Regions from separate parts of the Streptomyces sp. NPDC001663 genome, predicted to be linked through region 2. Evidence: riboswitches for the same ligand, from Rfam matches in the RefSeq annotation. Region 2 holds a riboswitch; each other region holds the start of a gene.
What was found. Region 2 has a riboswitch for thiamine pyrophosphate ahead of thiC (phosphomethylpyrimidine synthase ThiC). Riboswitches for the same ligand answer to the same signal wherever they lie in the genome.
Positions count from the first base shown of each region.

Region 1: it holds a riboswitch for thiamine pyrophosphate, as region 2 does, so the genes downstream of both, ACFY1L_RS33565 (thiamine ABC transporter substrate binding subunit) here and thiC (phosphomethylpyrimidine synthase ThiC) in region 2, are expected to answer to the same signal.
Region 3: it holds a riboswitch for thiamine pyrophosphate, as region 2 does, so the genes downstream of both, thiO (glycine oxidase ThiO) here and thiC (phosphomethylpyrimidine synthase ThiC) in region 2, are expected to answer to the same signal.

Region 1 is NZ_JBIAUR010000011.1:286,486-294,069, reverse strand. It holds gene ACFY1L_RS33575 (ABC transporter ATP-binding protein) at 1-650, opposite strand, end outside; gene ACFY1L_RS33570 (ABC transporter permease) at 651-2,252, opposite strand; gene ACFY1L_RS33565 (thiamine ABC transporter substrate binding subunit) at 2,315-3,391, opposite strand; TPP riboswitch at 3,479-3,584, opposite strand; gene rlmN (23S rRNA (adenine(2503)-C(2))-methyltransferase RlmN) at 3,608-4,714, opposite strand; gene ACFY1L_RS33555 (NUDIX domain-containing protein) at 4,741-5,292, opposite strand; gene ACFY1L_RS33550 (hypothetical protein) at 5,431-5,835, shown strand; gene ACFY1L_RS33545 (SRPBCC family protein) at 5,843-6,292, opposite strand; gene ACFY1L_RS33540 (phosphatidate cytidylyltransferase) at 6,416-7,576, opposite strand; gene frr (ribosome recycling factor) at 7,576-7,584, opposite strand, start outside.
Region 2 is NZ_JBIAUR010000012.1:172,385-179,968, reverse strand. It holds gene ACFY1L_RS34885 (hypothetical protein) at 1-826, shown strand, start outside; gene ACFY1L_RS34880 (hypothetical protein) at 962-1,090, opposite strand; gene ACFY1L_RS34875 (VWA domain-containing protein) at 1,130-2,506, opposite strand; gene thiC (phosphomethylpyrimidine synthase ThiC) at 2,603-4,423, opposite strand; TPP riboswitch at 4,416-4,605, opposite strand; gene ACFY1L_RS34865 (YibE/F family protein) at 4,677-6,266, shown strand; gene ACFY1L_RS34860 (SsgA family sporulation/cell division regulator) at 6,479-6,916, opposite strand; gene ACFY1L_RS34855 (IclR family transcriptional regulator) at 7,015-7,584, opposite strand, start outside.
Region 3 is NZ_JBIAUR010000008.1:213,801-221,384, forward strand. It holds gene metF (methylenetetrahydrofolate reductase [NAD(P)H]) at 1-842, opposite strand, end outside; gene thiE (thiamine phosphate synthase) at 963-1,622, opposite strand; gene ACFY1L_RS26145 (Rv2175c family DNA-binding protein) at 1,805-2,176, opposite strand; gene ACFY1L_RS26150 (NAD(P)/FAD-dependent oxidoreductase) at 2,241-3,482, opposite strand; gene ACFY1L_RS26155 (hypothetical protein) at 3,555-3,899, opposite strand; TPP riboswitch at 3,953-4,064, shown strand; gene thiO (glycine oxidase ThiO) at 4,062-5,216, shown strand; gene thiS (sulfur carrier protein ThiS) at 5,213-5,413, shown strand; gene ACFY1L_RS26170 (thiazole synthase) at 5,417-6,211, shown strand; gene pknB (Stk1 family PASTA domain-containing Ser/Thr kinase) at 6,330-7,584, shown strand, end outside.

The DNA.
Region 1 (7,584 bases), on a different contig from region 2:
GGCGTACCGGACTGGGCGATCCGCCCGTCCCGCATCACCACGACCCGGTCGGCGAGCGCGAAGGCCTCGCCCTGGTCGTGCGTCACGGCGAGCACAGTGGTGCCCAACTGCCCGAACAGCTCCCGGAGTTCGACGACGAGCCGCTCCCGAAGCGAGCGGTCGAGCTGGCCGAGCGGCTCGTCGAGCATCAGCAGCCGGGGGCGGGGCGCGAGCGCGCGGGCCAGCGCCACGCGCTGCTGCTCACCGCCGGAGAGCGCGGCGACGGCCCGGCGGGCGGCACCCGGCAGCCCGACCAGGTCCAGCAACTCGCGTACGCGCTCCGCTTGCTGAGGGCGCGACGCCCCGTGCATCCGCAGCCCGAACGCGACGTTCCCGCCCACGTCCCGCTGCGGGAACAGCTGATGATCCTGGAACATCAGGCCCACGCCGCGCTTGTGCGCGGGCACGCCGGCCTGGTCCCGTCCGTCGAGCAACACCCGCCCGCCGTCCAGGGGTTGGAGCCCCGCGACCGCCCGCAGCAGTGTCGACTTGCCGCTGCCGCTCGGCCCGAGCACGCACACCACCTCGTGCTCGGCGACATCGAGGCCGACGGCGTCGAGCACGGCCCGCCCGCCGAACCGCACGGTCGCGCCCTCAAGGCTCAGCAGCATCTAGAACTCCCCGGTCCGGTCGGTACGGAGCCGCTCGAGCACCAGCAGCGCCACCGCGCACACCACCATCAGAATCGTCGAAAGGGCCATCGCCTGGCCGTAGTTGAGATCACCGGGCCGACCCAGCAGCCGCGCCACCGCGACCGGCAGCGTCGGGTTGTCGGGCCGCGCGATGAACACGGTCGCCCCGAACTCCCCCAGCGACACCGCGAACGCGAACCCGGCGGCGACCAGCAGCGCCCGCCGCACCATCGGCAGGTCGACCTCCCGCCACACCCGCCACGGCGACGCCCCGAGCACGGTCGCCGCCTCCCTGAGCCGCGCGTCCACCGCTCGCAGCACGGGCAGCATGGTCCGTACGACGAAGGGGACGCCCACCAGCGCCTGCGCGAGCGGCACCAGGATCCATGAACTCCTCAGGTCCAGCGGCGGCTTGTCCAGCGCGATGAGGAACCCGAAGCCGACCGTCACCGCGGAGACGCCGAGCGGCAGCATCAGCAGCGCGTCGAAGCCGCGGACCAGCCGGCCCGCGTCCCGGCGGGTCAGGGCCGCGGCGGCGAGACCGCCGATCACCACGGCGACGGCGGTCGCGGCGAGGGCGTACTGGAGCGAGTTGCCGATGGCCTCGATCGGCGGCACGAGGAAGGTACCGCCGTCGTCGCGCGTCAACGCCCGGTAGTAGCCGAAGCCGGGGGCGTCGAGGGACCTCTGCACCAGCACGGCCAGCGGCAGCACGAGCAGCACGAGGACGGTGGCGAGGACACCGGCGAGCAGCCCCCACTCCCTCGCCCCGCGCGGCCGCCGCGCCGTGACGTTCGCGTCCACCAGCCGCAGGGCGGTCTCCCGCCGCCGTACGGTCGAGGCGTGTACGGCGAGGATCGCGCCGACCGCCACGAACTGGACGATGGTGAGGACCGCGGCCGTGGAGAGGTCGAAGATCTCCGACGTCTGCCGGTAGATCTCGACCTCCAGCGTCGAGAACGTCGGCCCGCCGAGGATCTGCACCACGCCGAAGGACGTGAAGGTGAAGAGGAAGACCATCAGCGCGGCGGCCGCCACGGCGGGCGCGAGGGCGGGCAGGGTCACCTTCCGCCAGGCCCTGAGCGGCGAGGCACCCAGCATCCGCGCCGCCTCCTCCTGCCGCGGGTCCAGCTGGCCCCAGAGCCCGCCGACGGTCCGTACGACGACGGCGTAGTTGAAGAAGACGTGCGCGAGCAGGATGGCCCAGACGGTCGTGTCGAGCCGTACGCCCCACAACTCGTCGAGCAGTCCCCCGCGTCCGACGAGCGCCAGGAAAGCCGTACCGACGACGACGGTCGGCAGCACGAACGGGACGGTGACGACGGCCCGCAGCACCTGCTTGCCGGGGAACTCGAAGCGCGCGAAGACGTACGCGCCGGGGAGCGCGATCAGCAGCGTGAGCGCGGTGGAGGCGAGCGCCTGCCAGGTGGTGAACCACAGCACGTGCCGGATGTCGGACTGCGTGACGACGTCCGCGATCCGCCCGAACTGCCATACCCCGTCGACCTTGAGCCCGCGCGCCACGATCGCGGCGACGGGCCAGGCGAAGAAGACGCCGAAGAACACGACGGGCACGGCCATGAGCCCGAGCCGCGTCGCGTTCCCCGAACGCCGTTTCCGGACGGCCGCTTCGGCCGCTTCGGCTACTTCAGTACGAGTGACGTCCACGACTTGACCCACTGGTCACGGTTGGCGGCGATCTTGTCGGGCGCCATGGTCTCGGGGTCCTTGGCCTGCGGCCCGTACTTCACGAACTCGGCCGGCACCTGAGCGGCCTCGCGCACCGGGTAGACGAACATGTTCAGCGGCATGTCGTCCTGGAACTCCTTGGTGAGCAGGAAGTCGATGAACGCCTTGCCCCCCTTGCTGTTCTTGGCGTTGCTGAGCAGCCCCGCGTACTCGATCTGCCGGAAGCAGGTCCCGTACGACACCCCGGTCGGCGCGGTCTTCGGCTTCGGGTCGCCGTAGATGACCTCGGCGGGCGGCGAGGAGGCGTAGGAGACGACGAGCGGCCGGTCGGCCTTGGCCTTCTTGCCGCCCGCGGACCCGGAGAACTCCTCGTTGTAGGCCTGCTCCCAGCCGTCGACGACCTTCACGCCGTTCGCCTTGAGCTTCTTCCAGTAGCCCTCCCAGCCGTCGTCGCCGTACTTCGCGGCGCTGCCGAGCAGGAAGCCGAGGCCGGGCGAGGAGGTGGAGGCGTTCTCGGTGACGAGGAGGTTCTTGTACGCCGGCTTGATCAGATCGTCGAACGACTGCGGCGGGGTCAGCTTGTGCTTGCTGAAGTACGCCTTGTCGTAGTTGACGCAGATGTCTCCGGAGTCGATCGGCGTGACCCGGTGCTTGGCCTGATCGACGCGGTACTGCGGCAGGACCAGATCGGAGCCCTTCGCCTCGTACGACTGGAAGAGCCCGTTGTCGAGCGCCCGCGACAGCAGGGTGTTGTCGACGCCGAAGAAGACGTCGCCCTGCGGGTTGTCCTTGGTGAGGATGGCCTTGTTGACGGCCTGCCCCGCGTCGCCGTCCTTGAGGACGTGGACCTTGTAGCCGGACTGCTTCTCGAAGTCCGCGAGGACGCTCTTCGAGACGGCCCACGAGTCGTGGCTGACGAGGGTGACGGTCTTGGAGTCGCCGGAGCCCTCACTGCCGGACGACGACCCGCACGCGGACAGCGTGATCAGGCCAAGGCCGACGGCCGCGGCCACGAACGTCTTGGTGTGCACTGAATTCCTCCTGGGTGACCAGGAAGAGACGCGGCCCCGCCCGGGACCGCCGGAGGATTCCGCCGGCTCCCGGGCAGGGCGCAACAGCTTGAGTGATGACCGAACTTCCTACCCAGAATGACCTGGGCAAGGTTCAGAGGGTCTGCGGACTCTCCCGCACTCTCAGCGCTGTGGCGCTCCCCTGTCGGAATATGAAGATGTACGTACGGGCTCAGATTACCGCTCGGTGGCCGCGAGCTGACCGCAGGCCCCGTCGATCTCCTGACCACGGGTGTCCCGGACGGTCACCGGCACCCCGTGCGCCGCGATGGCCTCGACGAACGCCTTCTCGTCCTCGGGCCGCGAGGCGGTCCACTTGGACCCGGGCGTCGGGTTGAGCGGGATGAGATTGACGTGCACGGGCTTGCCGCGCAGCAGCCGCCCGAGCCGGTCACCGCGCCAGGCCTGGTCGTTGATGTCCCGGATCAGCGCGTACTCGATCGACAACCGCCGCCCGCTCTTCTCCACGTACTCGAACCCGGCGTCGAGCACCTCGCGCACCTTCCACCGCGTGTTGACGGGGACGAGGGTGTCGCGCAGCTCGTCGTCGGGTGCGTGCAGCGAGATCGCGAGCCGGCACTTGAAGCCCTCGTCGGCGAACCGGTGGATGGCGGGCACAAGCCCGACGGTCGACACGGTGATGCCACGCTGCGAGAGCCCGAGCCCGTCCGGCGCGGGGTCGGTGAGCGAGCGGATGGCCGTGACGACCCGCTTGTAGTTCGCGAGGGGCTCGCCCATGCCCATGAACACGATGTTGGACAGCCGGGCCGGCCCGCCCGGGACCTCCCCGTCCCGCAGCGCCCGCATCCCGTCGACGATCTGGTGCACGATCTCGGCGGAGGACAGGTTCCGGTCCAGCCCCGCCTGCCCGGTGGCGCAGAACGGGCAGTTCATCCCGCACCCCGCCTGCGAGCTGATGCACATGGTCACCCGGTCCGGATAACGCATGAGCACCGACTCGACGAGCGTCCCGTCGAACAACCGCCACAGCGTCTTGCGGGTGGTGCCCTCGTCGGTCGACAGATGCCGTACGACGCTCATCAGCTCGGGCAGCAGCGCCTCGCGCAGCTTCTCCCGCGAACCGGCCGGGATGTCGGTCCACTCCGCCGGGTCGTGCGCGTACCGCGCGAAGTAGTGCTGCGAGAGCTGCTTGGCACGAAACGGCTTCTCCCCGATCTCGGACATGACGTCCTTACGCTCGGCAGGCGTGAGATCGGCAAGGTGCCGCGGCGGCTTCTTGGCTCCGCGGGGGGCGACGAAAGTGAGTTCTCCGGGCTTAGGCATGGCTGTACCAGTGTCGCAGATCGCCGCTAATGCCATTCCCAGTGGTGAGTGCGCACCGCCGCATCGCTGCCGGACGCCTCATCCGTGGCGAATGCCGAGGTGGGAAGGCCGGGGACGTCCGCGGCGACCGTGTGCAGGAGGTATCGCGTCGGCAGACCCGGAAAGGACGGCGAGTCGACCTGCTCGACGGTCGTGGAGACCGGCTCGGTGGCGACCCTCACGTACCGCGCCTCCACCCGGAGCTCTTCGGCCACGCACCGAAGCGCCCCGGCGACAGCCGTCTCCCCCGGCTTCAGCTTCTCCGTGGGCGGGGAGTTCCTCTCGCGTACGGCCCCGGTGGCCATGAGCTGCCTGACCTCGGTCAGCTGCTTGCCGTCCGCTTCGATCCGCACACTGACCACGGCGACCTGCCGCAGGGGCGGATCCTCCGAGAGCCATGACTCACCGGACGCGATCTCCCGCCACAGGCTCGTGACCGGCTTGCTGCCGTCACGGCCCCACGCGTCGAACGGGATTCCGTGCCGGGTCAGCCATGCCTGGAGTTCGCTCAGGCTGTCCACGCGGACAGGCTCGTGCATCCGGGCCCCCCTCAGTGACGGTGTAGCGGGCTACACCACGGATCGGGGTGATGGTTCCCTCGTGGCCGCACCCGCACGCCGGGATCGTGGTCGGCACAGGGCACAGCACCACCAGAGCCTTCCAGAAGGGGACCGTCCATGGCCGCCAACCGCCGACGCCGCCGTACCACCACCCTCGCCACCGCCGTGGCAGCCGCCGCGCTGACCGCCGGACTCGTCACCGGCTGCGACCCCGACGACGTGGACAACTCGCTGGACTGCGTGCAGAACTACGACACGATCGCCGACAGCCTGAAGGCGATCCACGAGGCCGGGCAGGCCGCGGCGAGCGACCCCTCGCGGACCGACGAGTCCATCGACACGATCGAGAAGAACCTCGACAAGATCGATGCCAAGTCCGACGACAGCAAGGTCGACAAGGCGGTGAAGAACCTGAACCAAGCCGTCGCCGACTACAACAAGGCCGTCCTGAACGGCGAGAACCCGGACTCCACCCAGATCGACAGGGCGGCCGACGAGCTGAAGGACGTCTGCACCTCGTAGCCGCCGGCTAGGCGGTGGTGTGCTCCAGCTTGTCCTTGAGCAGCTGCTCGTTGCGCGGCATCTCCTTGCGGACCTGGGGGCGGACGACGAGGGGCAGCAGGACCTTGCCGAGACCGTGTCCCTCGAAGTCGAGCTCCATGGTCACGCGGGCACGGCGGCCGTCGTCGATGGGCTCCACCTCGCCGTGGAAGTTGCCCCTGATGGGACCGTCGATGCCACGCAGCCCCCAGCTGTGCGGCGGGTCGTACTCGGTGAACTCCATGGTCATCGGCATCTCGCGGCGCCCGACCCGCCGGGTGACCCGGACTCGGGAACCTGTGTGGAGCGGACCCTCGTCGAGCAGCTCCGCGGAGACCGCGCTCAGCTGCCACTCCGGCAGGTGGGCGGGGTCGATCACATACGCGTAGACGTCTTCCGCGGTGCGGTCGACGTCGATCGATTCTCGGATGACTGACATGGTGTGACCCCCTTGGGAGGCTTACACCGGAATCGTCCCACTCGCCCGACCGGGGCGCCATCGCCCAAGAACGCGAGGAGCCCCCGCCCTGGAGAAGGACAGGGGCTCACAGGCGTATGTACGTCAGCCCGACCCGACGAACAGCACCAGCAGCAGCCACACGACCGGAGCCGTCGGCAGCAGCGAGTCCAAGCGGTCCATGATCCCGCCGTGCCCCGGGAGCAGCGTGCCCATGTCCTTGATGCCCAGGTCCCGCTTGATCATCGACTCGCCGAGGTCGCCCAGCGTGGCGCTGGCCGCGACCGCGAGGCCGAGGATCAGGCCCTGCCACCAGGAACCGTCGTCGATCAGGAACTGCATGCACAGCGCACCCGCCACCATCGCGAACGTCACCGCACCGAGCAGGCCCTCACGGGTCTTGCCGGGGCTGATGCGCGGGGCGAGCTTGTGCTTGCCGAAGCGCCAGCCGACGGCGTACGCACCCGTGTCGCTCACGACCGTGAGCAACAGGAACGTCAGCACGCGCCAGGCGCCGTCGTCGGCCGTCAGCATCAGCGCCACGAAGGTCGCCAGGAACGGCACGTAGAACGCCGCGAAGACGCCCGCCGTGACATCCCTGAGGTAGCCCTCGGGCGGCTCCGTCATGCGCCATACGAGCACTGCCAGCGCCGTGAGCGCCATGGCGACCCACGCGCCCTCGGCGTCGCGGACGTACCCGGCGACGACCATCGCCGCACCGCCGAGTGCCAGCGGGACCAGGGGCGCCTTGATGCCCTTGCGCTCCTGGAGCCGGCTGGTCAGCTCCCACAGACCCACCACGACGGCGACGGCGACCACACCGACGAAGACGGCCTTGACGACGAACAACGACGCGATGATCACCACGCCGAGACCGACACCGACTCCTATGGCCGCACCCAGGTCGCGCCCCGCGCTCTTCTTCTGCGGCGGGGGCGCCGGCTGTGGGGCGTCGGGCATGGGCTCCGGATTCTGCGGCACCGCCCCGTGGGGCTGCACCTGCGGCGTGTCGTAGGTCTGCGCCTGCGGCGTCTCGTCGCGGAACAAGGGGCCGCTCAGCCGAGCAGCCCCCCGGTCGTCATCCTGGTCTCCGCCATACGCGGGTACGTCGGGCACGGTGGGCATGGGGCGAGTCTGCTGCGCCTCAGGCGCATCGTACGCGGGACCCGCCGGGGCAGCCCCCTGGACAGGTCCCTGCGCGGTGGGCCCCCAGTACCCGGCCTGCGATCCGGTGTGTGGCGGCGCTCCCCAGGAAGAGTCGTTCATCAGACCTC
Region 2 (7,584 bases):
CCGCCAGGAGTACGAGCGGGTCCTCGATGAGGCGCTGCGCTCCGCCCCAAACCGCCCGGAACTGGCCGCTGTAGGTCAGCGGCTCAACCCCGAACAGCTGCGCACCATGGCGCTGAACGCCACCGCACTCATCACGGTGGCCGCGGCGACGGAGTACCAGCACTACGTGAAGGTTCGCGAGGAACTGCGCCAGCCGGCGTCGTCCACCCCGCCGTCCACCCGTGAATCCGGCTCCGCGGAGTCGGGTGCGGGCGCGATGGGGCTCGCCACCACCCTCGGCGAGGCAGCCGAGCCCGCCGGTGCGGGCGCCGTCGCCGTCGCCGCCGTCCTCACCCCCGTGCTGGCCGGCACGGCCGCGGTGATCTTCCTGCTCGTCGGCTACATCATCAAGTCGCTCGACTCCAAGCAGGTGTTCGGCAAGACCATGATCACCGCCGGATGGGTGTTCGGCGCGATGACCGCTGCCGCGATCCTCGTCGCCGCCGTCGGGCTGCTGCTCACCGCCCTGCGCAACAGGCCCTCGCTCGAGGCCGGGCCGTACGGGGAGCTGAGCGGGGAGGTCGCCCGGGCCAGGGAAGCCTGGCGCGAGGCGCTTCTGGAGCGCGGCGTCCTGCCGTTCCTCCGGGAGGCGCTCGCCGACCCCGGCGCCGCGGCGGCACTGCACAGCACGACACCGCCGGCGCCGAGCCGCATCCCGCACCTCGGCTACAACCGCCCGGGCTTCAGCAGCCCGGACGACGGCCCGGCCCCCGGCCCGCGCCCGAGCTTCACGAGCCCGGACTACACCAGCCCGGACTTCGGAGGCCCGGAACACCAGCCGGAGTAACGCTCGGCTTGCGCCCTCCGCAACAGGGAGGCCCGTGAGGGTCCGCCGGGGGAGCGCAAGCCGAACACCCGGGCCCGCGCCGCCTCCCCGAGTCCAGGACGGTTCGGGGGCGCGAGCCCTCTCGGCTGCCCTGGCTCAGTTCGCGATCGGCAGGTACACCCTGTTGCCGGCCGCCGCGAACTCCTTCGACTTCTGGGCCATGCCCTCCTCGATCTCCTCCTGGCTCCCGCCGTGCTCACGGCGGATGTCGTGGGAGATCTTCATCGATGACAACCACACGCCTGAGATATCCGGGGCGCAGGATCAAAGAATGCCTGCCCGACCGGCAGCAGCAACCCAGGTCGGGAACTCGGACAGAAGCCGATCGTAGAGGTCCTGGTCGGGGACTGAACTGATGTCGTCAACGGCGAAGAACCCCACGTTGTCGACGCGGCGGCCGGGCAGGGTGTCGAAGCGTTCCAGCACTCCGTAGTTGGACCGTCCCAAACCCACGAACTGCCAGAAGATCGGTTCCTCAACCGCTTCCCGGAGCTCCCGCTCGATCGCGGAGTTGCGGTAGACGCCTCCATCGGAGAAGAACAGCACCAGGGTGGGGACAGGGGCCGGTTCTTCCCGGACATACGCACGGACTTCGGCGATCGCCTTCTGTTCTTCGTTCTGGATGCCGACCGTACGCATGTCGACCTGACCGGCTTCCAGTCCCTTACGGGGTTTCTTGCTTCTGCGGAAGAGGCTCAGTTCTCCTACCCGGACGTGAAGCCGCAGCCATTCGGGAAGGTCTCTCAGACGCAGGTCAGGCAGCCGTGCCGCGTTCGAAGCGAACGTCCAAGCCTGCATCTCACCATCATCGTCAAGCTGTGCGGCAACAGCCGCCATACGCTCGACTACGTCGGCCACGACACCCTTGGAATACAGGAAAGACATGGAACCGGATGCGTCCAGGACCAGGATGACGCGTGCGGTGACCCCGACTGCTCCATGCTTCCTCAGACTGACCGCCACCTGCTCCTTGCGCAGGGAGAGACGCTTGCGCATGTCGACGGGCAACTGCTCTTCGCCGTTACCAAGGTGCGGGCCGGCAGGCGTCTTGGCAGGGAGGGGTGATGCGAGAACAGGTGCCGTCGGCAGAGCGGACGTGTCCGGAGGGGCATCGTCAACAGTGATCCCGAAATCGGTGGCCAGCCCAGCGAGCCCGGAGGCATAGCCCTGCCCGACTGCTCGGAACTTCCACCGCCCCGCTCGTAGGTACAGCTCACCGCCGATGAACGCGGTCTCCGTCCCAGCCTCCATGTGGAACCGCGCGATCTCGGTCCGCGTCGCGGGGTCCAGCAGTCTCAAGGTCAGTCCAGGCACCTGACCGAACGTTCCGCCGTCGGCCGACGCCCCCAGTACGACCCGTTCGACGGCCGGTTCTAGCGAGCTCAGATCCACCTCGATCGCGTCGGTCAGGACACCCCCGGCACTCTGCTTCCCGAGATGCGTCACCGCGTTCGATGCATGTCGCGGCTGGTTGTAGAAGACGAAGTCACCATCGTCACGAACGCGGCCTGCCGCAGTGAGCAGCAACGCCGATGCGTCGACATCGGGCACATCAGGTCCCTCGGACCAAGCCAGCTCAACGCGCACTGCCGGAACATCGACGGGAAGGTTGGCGCCCTTGCTCAGTGCTCTCGCTGTCATGGAGTCAGTCTGCCCAGCCGAGAGAGCCGAAGGGCCGGCTTCCCGAGGTCTCAAGGGAAGCGATGCCCCGGAGAGCCGGGGCATCGAACCCTGTTCTCAGTCCGCAATCGGCAGGTAAACCCTGTTCCCGCTGGCCGCGAACTCCTTCGACTTCTGGAGCATCCCCTCAGCGACCTCCTCAGCCGTCGCCCCCGCAGCCGCCGTACCGCCGAACTGCGCTGTGATGCTTTGGCTGATCTTCATCGAGCAGAACTTCGGCCCGCACATCGAGCAGAAGTGGGCGGTCTTGGCCGGCTCCGCAGGCAGGGTCTCGTCGTGGAACTCCCGTGCCGTGTCCGGGTCCAGGGCGAGGTTGAACTGGTCCTCCCACCGGAACTCGAAGCGGGCGTCGGACAGCGCGTCGTCCCACTCCTGCGCACCGGGGTGCCCCTTGGCGAGGTCGGCCGCATGGGCGGCGATCTTGTAGGTGATGACGCCGGTCTTGACGTCGTCCCGGTTGGGCAGGCCCAGGTGCTCCTTGGGCGTGACGTAGCAGAGCATCGCCGTGCCCCACCAGGCGATCATCGCGGCGCCGATGCCGGAGGTGATGTGGTCGTACGCCGGCGCGACGTCCGTCGTCAGCGGGCCGAGCGTATAGAACGGAGCTTCATCGCAGATCTCCTGCTGAAGGTCGATGTTCTCCTTGATCTTGTGCATGGGGACGTGTCCCGGGCCCTCGATCATGGTCTGTACGTTGAAACGCTTGGCGATCGTGTTGAGTTCCCCGAGCGTCCTCAACTCCGCGAACTGCGCCTCGTCGTTGGCGTCCGCGATCGAACCCGGCCTGAGGCCGTCGCCCAGCGAGTAGGTGACGTCGTAGGCGGCCAGGATCTCGCAGAGTTCCTCGAAGTTCTCGTACAGGAACGACTCCTTGTGGTGCGCGAGGCACCACGCGGCCATGATCGAACCGCCGCGCGAGACGATGCCGGTCTTGCGGTTCGCGGTGAGCGGGACGAACGGCAGGCGGACACCCGCGTGGACGGTCATGTAGTCCACGCCCTGCTCGGCCTGCTCGATGACCGTGTCCTTGTAGATCTCCCAGGTCAGCTCCTCGGCGCGACCGTCGACCTTCTCGAGGGCCTGATAGAGCGGCACCGTGCCGATGGGGACGGGGGAGTTGCGCAGCACCCACTCGCGGGTGGTGTGGATGTTGCGGCCGGTGGACAGGTCCATGACGGTGTCAGCGCCCCAGCGGGTCGCCCAGGTCATCTTCTCGACCTCTTCCTCGATAGAGGAAGTGACCGCGGAGTTGCCGATGTTGGCGTTGACCTTCACCAGGAACCGCTTGCCGATGATCATCGGCTCGATCTCCGGGTGGTTGACGTTGGCCGGCAGCACCGCGCGCCCCGCCGCGATCTCCTCGCGGACCACCTCGGGCGACACGTTCTCGCGGACGGCCACGAACTCCATCTCCGGCGTGATCTCACCGCGGCGCGCGTACGTGAGCTGGGTGACCGCCTTGCCGTCGCGGCTCCGGCGCGGCTGGCGCGGCCGCCCCGGGAAGACCGCGTCGAGGTTGCGCAGACCACCTCGCGGTGAGGTGTGCTTGATCCCGTCGTCCTCGGGACGGACGGGGCGGCCCGCGTACTCTTCGGTGTCGCCGCGAGCGATGATCCAGTTCTCCCGCAGCGGAGCGAGCCCCCTGCGGACGTCGGTCTCGACGAGCGGATCGGTGTACGGGCCCGACGTGTCGTACAGCGTGACCGACTGCCCGTTGGTGAGGTGCACCTGACGGACAGGCACGTGCAGATCGGGGCGTGAGCCCTCGACATACGCCTTGTGCCAGCCGATGGACTTCCCGGCCTCCTGGGACTTTTCACCCGCGATGGGCTGTTCGTCCTGGCTGGAGGCAGGCGTGCGTGCGTCCTTGTTGGTCATGAGACCTACTCCCTACGCCGGCATTACCCGGTAACAGGTTCGGCGGTCGACGCAGCGGTTTCCGTCTGCCGACGTTTCGTGGGGAACATCACTCGACTTCGGTGATGTTCCACGTGAAACATCGCTGGGACGGAGGTCAGCGCCCTCTCAGCCCGGTGCTCCGAGCTCCCGCGTGTGCAAAGGTGCCTCCACGCTAGCGTCAATTCGGGCGCGGTGAACAGGGGGCCCCTGTCGTTCTTGCGATGATCGGGCGGTGACCACGACACATCAGCCCCCGTACCCACCACCCGAGCCGCCCCGCCGGCCCGGCTATGGCAGCGGCCCCGGACACGGCAGCGGCCGTGCCGACAGCCGCGGATACGGCAGCGATTTCGACGGTGCACACGATCACGATTCGGGACACGGCCACGAGTCCGGACACGGCCATGGATCCGGACACGGCCATGGATCCGGGCACGGTCACGGACCCCGGTCGGACGGCGGACACGGGCACGATCACGGCGACCATGGACACGGTCCCGGCTCCGGCGGCGGGCACGGGCACAGTCACAGCCACGGTCCGGCAGCTCCCGTCTCCAAGCACCTGCGCAAGGTCATCGCGGCGATCCTCATCCCGTTCGCCGCGGCCGTCGTGGTCGGGCTCGTCGTGCTGTGGCCCGGCGGTGCCCCTTCGCACGAGCGCACCGGAGTGGGCTTCGACCGGCAGACCCAGCAGGCGACCGTCACCAAGGTCGTGAGCGTGAGCTGCAAGTCGGTCAACGCCTCGGGCGAGACCCCGACCGGCGACACCTCCACCGCCGAGGGCTCCTCCGCGAAGCAGGAGGCGAACGGCACCTGCAAGAAGGCGACGATCCGCGTCGACTCCGGCAAGGACAAGGGCCGTACCTTCACCGAGATCGTGCAGCCGGACCAGTCACGGCAGTTGCACGAGGGTGAGAAGGTCGTGGCCGCCTACGAGCCCTCGGCGCCCAAGGACCTGCAGTACTCGGTCACCGACGTGAACCGCAGGTTCCCGATGGCGCTGCTCGCCGGCATCTTCGCGCTCGCCGTCGTGGTGGTGGGCCGGATGCGCGGCGTCATGGCACTGGTCGCGCTGGCCGTGAGTTTCCTGGTGCTGACGTTCTTCATCCTGCCCGCGATCCTGCAGGGTTCGAATCCGCTGCTGGTGGCGGTCATCGGGGCGAGCGCCATCATGCTGATCGCCCTCTACATGTGCCACGGCCTGTCGGCTCGTACGTCCGTGGCCGTGCTGGGCACGCTGCTCTCGCTGGTACTGATCGGCTTCCTGGGATCGGGGTTCATCGGCTGGGCCGCGCTCACCGGCAACACCGACGACAACACCGGCCTGATCCATGGCCTGTATCCGTCGATCGACATGAGTGGTCTGCTGCTCGCGGGCGTCATCATCGGCTCGCTCGGTGTCCTCGACGACGTGACGGTCACGCAGACGTCGGCGGTCTGGGAGCTGCACGAGGCCAATCCGTCGATGGGCTGGCGGGGGCTGTACCGGGCGGGCATCCGCATCGGCCGCGACCACATCGCGTCCGTCGTCAACACACTCGTTCTCGCCTACGCGGGCGCCGCGCTGCCGTTGCTGCTGCTGTTCTCCATCGCGCAGAGCAGTGTGGGGACGGTCGCCAACAGCGAGCTCGTCGCGGAGGAGATCGTGCGCACGCTGGTGGGCTCGATCGGCCTGGTCGCCTCCGTGCCGGTCACAACGCTGCTCGCGGCGCTGGTGGTCGCGGCCGACCGTCCGGGACCGGAGCAGGCCGCGACGGCGGCCGTCACGGCACCGGCTCAGGCGCAGACCCGCACGGGGCACGGCCGCCGCCGCAAGCGCTGAGGCGAACGGCACGTGCGCCGCCGGGGCGCGCGGGTGGAAGCGGTCCGACAACTGCCGCCCGGGCAACCGAGGAAAGGCGTCCGACGGCCGCCGAGGCACCCGGGGAGAGGATCCGGTGGCCGCCCGGCCCCGGCTCGAGGAGAAGCGTTACTGCACACCCCCAAAGCCCGCGCTGAAGCGTTCCGCCGACTCCGCGTCGTGCCGCTGCCGTTTCAGCCCGCGCTCTGCTCCTCCGCCAGGATGCGGTCCAGCGCCTCGTCGAGGTGGGCGTCGAAGTCCGCGAGGGAGCCCTCCTGACCGAGCGGCACCAGCTTGTCGGTGCGGTCGAGGAAGGCGATGAGAGGCGCCGTGGACGAGCGGAACAACGCCTGGTCGCAGCCGACCTGAAGCCGGATCAGTACCTCTCCCAGCGAGTCGGGTTCGGCGGGCGAGACGCGCACGTCGCCCTCTCCGCACGGCCTACCGACCCCGTCGATCAGCAGCTCGCGACCGAACGCCCAGGTCACCGGGGCATCACCGGGGAGATGGAAGGTCAGCCGTACGGCATAGGGATCGCAGGTCTCGTAACGCAGTTCCACCGGGATGCGGAAGGAGAGCTCCTCGGAGACGAGGAAGCTCATCATGACCTCTGCCTGTACGGACTCGCGCATCGCCTACCCCGTCATTGTGAAGCCGACTGGCTGGGAATGATCCCGGACACTGGTGGAATCTTGCTGAACGTACACGGCAGATCACAAGGAGTGAGTTTTCAGATACTGATAGAGATCGCGAGCGATCCCAGCAGTCGTCCCACTTCGCTCTGCAACTGCTGCGCCGCGGAAAGCAGCCGATCAGCCTGATGAGAAGGCAGCGAAATGGCCATCGTCGCGGCCGTGGTGCCCACGGTGATCGGAATCGCCGCGCACACCGTCCCCAGCGCGTACTCCTGCCGCTCCGTGACCGGTTCCATGCGCCGCATCCGCTCCAGCCGGCGGAGCATGGTGTGGTTGTCACGCACCGTGTACGGGGTGATGGACTGCACGGGGTACCGGTCGAGGTGGTCGCGCCGGGCGTCGTCGTCCAGCTGGGACAGCAGGCACTGCCCGATCGCGTGCGCGTGCGCGGTCTCGCGGAAGTCGGCCCACTCCTCGACCGCCGGGTTGCCCGGGGTGTCGGAGACGCACCTGAGGTCGATCTCGCCGTCCCGGTACAGGGCGTAGTAGACGGGCACGCCGATCGCGTCCCGCCAGTGGGCGAGTGCGTCGACGATCACGCTGCGACGTTTCTGCTCGGCTCCGCTGCTGCTCAGCCGCGCGGCGGCTTCACCGAGGAAGAACAG
Region 3 (7,584 bases), on a different contig from region 2:
AGTCCGGGCACTCCCTCGGCCAGCAGCCGCGCGCAGAACTCCGTGGCGAATTCGATGCCAATGGAGCGTACAGCGGTCGGATCGTCTTTTGCTGTGAGGATCCGCTCTTTCAGGGCGGAGGGGATGTGGGCGTTGCTGAGCTGTGGCAACCGCTCCAGCATCTTCACACTGGTCACCGGCATGACCTCGGGGATGACGGGCGTCTCGCAGCCGGCCGCGGCGACTCGGTCACGCAGCCGCAGATAGGACTCGGGCTGGAAGAACATCTGCGTGATGGCGTAGTCGGCGCCGGCCCGGCACTTGTCGACGAAGTGGGTGACGTCCGCGTCCCAGTCCGCGGAGCGCGGGTGCATCTCCGGGAAGGCCGCGACGCCGACGCAGAAGTCGCCCGACTCCTTGATGAGCCGGACGAGTTCGGCGGCGTAGGTCAGGCCCGTCGGGTGCGGCACCCAGTCGCCCATGGGGTCGCCGGGCGGGTCGCCGCGCACGGCGAGCATGTTGCGGATCCCGGCGTCGGCGTACTGGCCGATGATGTTGCGCAGCTCGGCGAGGGAGTGGTTGACCGCGGTGAGGTGGGCGACCGGGGTGAGCGTGGTGTCGGCGGCGATCTGCTCGGTCGCCTTCACCGTGCCCGCGCGGGTAGAGCCGCCCGCGCCGTACGTCACGGAGACGAAGCTCGGGGCCACGGCCTCGACCCTGCGGAGCGCGTTCCAGAGGTTCCGCTCGCCCTTCTCCGTCTTGGGAGCCCAGAACTCGAACGAGTACGTCGCCTTGCCGGTCGCGAGCATGTCGCGGACGGTGCGCGCGTGGTCAGTCCTGGTGGATGCGGTTCCGAGGGCCATACCCGCAGGTTAGCCAGGGGCAGACGGTCCCCCAACCGGACGTCGGAAATTTGCCCGATTTGTCGAGTTGTTGTCCACCCCTTGGACAAACGTGAGACAACCGGAGGCAGTGGGCCGTCCCTAGGCCTGCCGCAGCCGCTTCGTGAACTCCGCCGCCGCGGCGCCCGGGTCGTCCGCCCCCGTGATCGCGCGGACCACCACGACCCGGCGGGCGCCGGCCTCGAGCACCTTGTCCAGGTTGCCGAGGTCGATGCCGCCGATGGCGAACCAGGGGCGGTCGGTGCCGAGGCCCGCGGTGTGGCGGACCAGGTCGAGGCCGGGTGCGTGGCGGCCGGGCTTGGTGGGGGTCGGCCAGCAGGGGCCGGTGCAGAAGTAGTCGACGCCCTCCTGGACGGCGGCTGCCTCGGCTTCCGCCTCCGCGTGCGTGGAGCGGCCTATGAGGACGTCGCCGCCGAGGATCGCACGGGCCGCGGGGACCGGGAGGTCGCCCTGGCCGAGGTGGAGTACGCCGGCGTCGGCGGCGTGGGCGACGTCCGCGCGGTCGTTGACGGCGAGGAGCTTGCCGTGGCGGGCGCAGGCGTCGGCGAAGACCTTGAGGTGCTCCAGCTCCTCGGCCGCCTCCATGCCCTTGTCGCGCAGCTGCACGATGTCGACGCCGCCCGCCAGGACGGCGTCCAGGAACTCGGGCAGGTCGCCCTGCTCCCTGCGGGCGTCCGTGCAGAGGTAGAGCCGGGCGTCGGAGAGCTGGGCGCGAGCGTCGGCGCCGGACGTGACGGGCATGCAGGGTCCCCCGGTGTCGGTGGTATACGGGCCGCGGACCGGTGCGGTCGGCCGCGACCGGGCCGTAGTGAACCACAGGCATGGCTCGCTCGGCCGCGGTGGATCGCGGCCGTGGCCCTCGCCGGCCACGGCCCGTACGCCGGACGGTGTTCAGTCGGCCTGTTCGGTCAGGCCTGTTCGGGTCAGACGGCGAGCGCCTGGGCCCGGCGCTTCACCTCCGTGCCGCGATTCTCGCTGAGCGCCTGCGCGGGGGTGCCGGGCAGGCTGTCGTCGGGGGTGAAGAGCCACTCCAGCATCTCTTCGTCGGAGAAGCCGTCGTCCCGCAGGAGCGTCAGGGTCCCGGTCAGGCCCTTGACGACCTTCTGCTCGGCCCCGTCGATGAAGGCGGCGGGGACGTGCAGTGCGCGGTTCTCGCCACGGCGTACGGCGATGAGCTGGCCCTCCTTGACCAGCTGCCGCACACGCGTCACCTCGACATCGAGCATCTCTGCGATGTCGGGGAGGGTGAGCCAGGCGGGGACGAGAGCATCGATCTTTGCGTCAATCTCGGTCACGGAACAAGCCTGCCATCCCGCACTGACAGTCGGAAGCCGGGATCGTCCGACCAGCGGTTTCGCGTTACGCCGTGGCCGCCTTCAAGGGCCGTGCCGGATCCGCCAGCAGCCCCGGATCCATCGGCGTACCCGCCTCTATCAGCCGCCTGCCCTGCGCCAGGTCCCGCGGCCTGCCCACCGCCAGCAGGGCGACGAGGCGGTTGTCACGGAGCCAGCAGACGGACCAGGCGGGGCCCGACGGGTCGCCGCGCCACAGGGTCGTGTCGGCGGAGGTGTGGTGGCCGGCGTACTGGACGAAGCGGCCGAACTGCTCGGACCAGAAGTACGGGACGGGGTCGTAGACCGCCGGCGGCTCCCCGGTGGCCTCGCCGATGATGTTCGCGGCGACCGTGCGCGGGCCCTGGAGGGCGTTGTCCCAGTGGTGGACCAGCAGGCGCTCGCCGTACCTTCCCGAAGGGAAGGATGCGCAGTCGCCCACCGCATAGACGTCCGGTGCCGAGGTGCGCAGGTGGTCGTCGGCCACGACCTCGCGGTGCACCCCGAGGTCGATGCCGGAGTCGGCGAGCCAGGCCGTGGCGGGGCGCGCGCCGATGCCGACCACGACCGCGCCCGCGGGCAGCCGCGCGCCGTCGTCGAGGACGACCGAGCCGGGTTCGATGCGCTCCACGCGCGCGTGCGTACGCAGCGACGCGCCGGCGTCGGCGTACCAGGACGTCATCGGCGCCGCCACCTCGGCGGGCAGCGCGCCCGCGAGCGGCCGGTCCGCGGCCTCGACGACGGTCACCGCGCAGCCCGCCTCGCGCGCTGCCGTGGCGAACTCGGCGCCGATCCAGCCCGCGCCGACCACCACGATGTCGTGCTGCCGGGCGAGCACGGGCCGCAGCCGCTCGGCGTCGTCCAGGGTGCGCAGCAGATGCACTCCGGGCACGCCCTCGGCGCCCGGCAGCCGGATCGGTTCGGCGCCGGTGGCGAGGACCAGGACGTCGTACGGGACGGGCCCGGCCTCGGTGTCCAGTTCGTGCTCGGCGGAGCGCACGCCCAGGGCCTCCCGCCCCAGCTGCAGCTCGATGCCGAGCGCCTCGAAGTCGACGTCGAAGGCGGAGCCCTCGGACTTGCCGAGCAGGACGGCCTTGGACAGCGGTGGCCGGTCGTACGGCTGGTGGGGCTCGGCGCCGATCAGCGTGACGGTGCCGGTGAAGCCCTGCTCGCGCAGGGCGACGGCGGTCTGCACACCGGCCATGCCCGCGCCGACGACGACCACGCGCCGTCCCGGTGCCGTGCTCGCGTCCCGTGTCTGCTCGCTCACCTGATCACCATAGACAACTGACAAATTGTCAGTCAGGAGTCGTGCGCCGTGACCTGCTGCACAAGGGCCGGCTCAGGCGTCGGCGACCTGCTCCACCACACTCGTCCCGCTGCCCGGCTGCGACTCCCACTCCCAGGTCTCCTCGAGGCGCACCCGTCCGTCCGGCAGCTCCACCACCGTCGACACGCAGTGTCCCGAGGACGTCGTCCCGTCGTGCTTGAGCTGCACGTACCGGAAGTCCAGCCGGTCACCCGACCGAGTACCCACAAGGTGCCCGCGTACGACGTCGCCGCCCGCGTACTCGGCCCAGATCTCGCCGTCCTTCTCGTGGTACGTGAAGCGCGTACGGGTACCCACCTGACCTGGGGCTTGGTCGGCGACGGGCGCGAGGACGAGGCCGTCCAGCGAGCGGGGCATGACAGGAGGCTCCCTTACAGAGGCGTCGGGGGGCGGGCTAGGGTGGCCAACGTACAAGCACTCGCGGGAGCCCGGACGCACCGGGCTGAGAGGGAGGCTGGCGGCCTCCGACCGTACGAACCTGATCCGGGTCATGCCGGCGAAGGGAGGGGCTGGACGCCCATGTCGTCACGTACGTCAGACGTCCTCGTCATCGGGGGCGGAATCATCGGCCTGGTCACGGCCTGGCGCGCCGCTCAGCGCGGGTTCGCCACGGCCGTCGTGGACCCCGAACCGGGCGGCGGGGCCGCCCAGGTGGCCGCCGGGATGCTGGCCGCCGTCACCGAGCTGCACTACGGCGAGCAGACCCTGCTCGGCCTGAACCTCGCCTCGGCCCGCCGCTATCCGGACTTCGCGGCCGAGCTCACCGAGGTCACCGGGCTCGACCTCGGCTACCGCCAGTGCGGCACGCTCGCCGTCGCGCTGGACGCCGACGACCGCGCCCACCTGCGCGAACTGCATGCCCTGCAGCGGCAGTCGGGCCTGGAGTCCGAGTGGCTGTCGGGGCGCGACTGCCGGCGCCTGGAGCCGATGCTCGCGCCGGGCGTGCGCGGGGGGCTCAGGGTCGACGGCGACCACCAGATCGACCCGCGGCGCCTGGCACGCGCGCTCGTGGCCGCCTGCGAGCGGGCCGGAGTCGTGTTCCACCGGGTGTGGGCCGAGCGTTTCCATGTCGTACGGGACCGGGCCGCCGGCGTCACCACGGCGGACGGCGCCGAGCTGGGCGCGGGCCAGGTGGTGCTGGCCGCGGGCAGCCTCAGCGGGCGCCTGCCGGGCATCCCGGACGACGCACTGCCGCCGGTGCGGCCGGTGAAGGGGCAGGTGCTGCGACTGACCGTGCCGAAGCGGTTCGCGCCGTTCCTGAGCCGCACCGTGCGTGCCGTCGTCCGCGGCAGCCACGTCTACCTGGTGCCGCGCGAGAACGGCGAGCTGGTGATCGGCGCGACCAGCGAGGAGCTGGGCTGGGACACCACGGTCACCGCGGGCGGGGTGTACGAGCTGCTGCGCGACGCGCACGAACTCGTCCCCGGGATCACCGAACTGCCCCTGACGGAGACGCGCGCGGGCCTGCGCCCCGGCTCCCCCGACAACGCCCCGCTGCTCGGCCCGACGGAGCTGCCCGGACTGCTGCTGGCCACCGGCCACTACCGCAACGGCGTGCTGCTCACGCCGGTCACCGGCGACGCGCTGGCGCACGCCCTGGCCACCGGTGAGCTCCCGGACGAGGCCCGCCCGTTCACCCCGAAGCGCTTCGCGCTCATGGAGCAGCCCGTATGAACATCTCCGTCAACGGAGAGCCGCGGGAGTTCGCTCCCGGCACGGCTCTCGACACCGTCGTACGCGCGCTGACCCCGGCTCCCTCCGGAGTGGCAGCCGCCCTCAACGAAACCGTCGTCCCGCGCGCGCAGTGGCCGTCGACGTCCCTGACCGACGGGGACCGCGTCGAGGTCCTCACCGCCGTCCAAGGAGGCTGAACCATGGCCGACGACCCCTTTGTCATCGGCGGTACGTCCTTCACGTCCCGCCTGATCATGGGCACCGGCGGTGCCCCCAGCCTGGAGGTGCTGGAGCGGGCGCTGGTGGCCTCGGGCACGGAGCTGACGACGGTCGCGATGCGCCGCGTCGACCCTTCGGTGCACGGTTCCGTCCTGTCCGTCCTGGAGAAGCTCGGCATCCAGGTGCTGCCGAACACGGCCGGCTGCTTCACCGCGGGGGAGGCGGTGCTGACCGCACGGCTGGCGCGCGAGGCCCTCGGCACCGACCTGATCAAGCTCGAGGTCATCGCCGACGAGCGCACCCTCCTGCCCGACCCGATCGAGCTGCTGGACGCCGCCGAGACCCTGGTCGACGACGGTTTCACCGTGCTGCCGTACACGAACGACGACCCCGTGCTGGCGCGCAAGCTGGAGGACGTCGGCTGTGCGGCGATCATGCCGCTGGGCTCGCCGATCGGCTCCGGGCTCGGCATCCGCAATCCGCACAACTTCCAGCTGATCACCGAGCACGCGCGCGTACCGGTGATTCTGGACGCGGGCGCCGGTACGGCGTCGGACGCGGCGCTCGCGATGGAGCTGGGGTGCGCGGGTGTGATGCTCGCCTCGGCGGTGACGCGGGCGCAGGAGCCGCAGTTGATGGCCGAGGCCATGAAGCACGCCGTGGACGCGGGCCGGCTGGCGTTCCGGGCGGGCCGCATCCCGCGCCGCCATTTCGCCGAGGCGTCCTCGCCCCACGAGGGGCGCGCGCACCTGGATCCCGAGCGCCCCGCGTTCTGAACGGACGTTCGAAAAGATCCGGAAGTCGGTGCGACGTCCGTCACAGCTCGGCTGCAGTAGCGCCCCGATCCCGCAGGATCCAACGGCCCTGTCAGTCGCGGCTCGTACACTCACCTGCGTGGATACGACCCTTCAGGACCCTCTGGTCGGGCAGGTGCTCGACGGGCGCTACCGCGTGGACGCGCGGATCGCGGTCGGCGGGATGGCCACGGTCTACCGGGCCCTGGACACCCGCCTCGACCGCGTGCTCGCGCTCAAGGTGATGCACCCGACGCTGGCGGCCGACGGCTCCTTCGTCGAGCGGTTCATCCGGGAGGCCAAGTCGGTCGCGCGCCTCGCGCATCCGAACGTGGTGCAGGTCTTCGACCAGGGCACCGACGGGTCGTACGTCTATCTCGCCATGGAGTACGTCGCCGGGTGCACCCTGCGTGACGTGCTGCGCGAGCGCGGGGCGCTGCAGCCGCGCGCCGCCCTGGACATCCTGGAGCCGGTGCTCGCCGCGCTGGGCGCCGCCCACCGCGCCGGGTTCGTGCACCGGGACATGAAGCCGGAGAACGTGCTGATAGGGGACGACGGCCGGGTCAAGGTCGCCGACTTCGGCCTCGTACGTTCCGTGGACACGGTCACCAGCACGACCGACACCGTACTCGGCACTGTCTCCTACCTCGCGCCGGAGCAGATCGAGCACGGCACGGCCGATCCCCGGGTCGACGTGTACGCGTGCGGTGTCGTCCTCTACGAGATGCTGACCGGCGACCGGCCGCACTACGGGGACTCTCCGGCCACCGTCCTGTACAAGCACATCCACGAGGACGTCCCGCCCCCGTCGGGCGCCGTGCCGGGACTGCCGTACGAGCTGGACGAGCTGGTCGCCTCGGCCACCGCGCGCACCCCCGACATCCGCCCGTACGACGCGGTGGCGCTGCTCGCGCAGGCCCGCGAGGCGCGTGCCGCGCTCAGCACCGACCAGCTCGACGCGATGCCGCCGCAGGCGCTCGCGCCGGAGCACCTGGACATCTCCGAGGACCGTACGAGCGTCATCCCGCGCGCGCTGACGCTGCCGCGGCTGCTGCCGGTCAACGAGGACGCGCCGGAGCCCGCGCTGCACCGCACCAGCCGGCTGGAGTCACCCCCGCCGCCGCCCCCGCGGCGGCGCGGCGCGCGCTCCCGGCGCGGTCCGCTCGCGATCGTCGCCGCCGTACTGCTGATCCTCGGTGTCGGCACGGGCGTGTGGTACATCAACTCCGGCCAGTTCACCAAGGTCCCGCCGGTGCTGGCGAAGACCCAGACGCAGGCCACGCAGCAGCTGCAGAAGGCCGGGCTGGACCTCGGGTCGGTCAAGCACGCCTACAGCGACACGGTGAAGCGCGGCA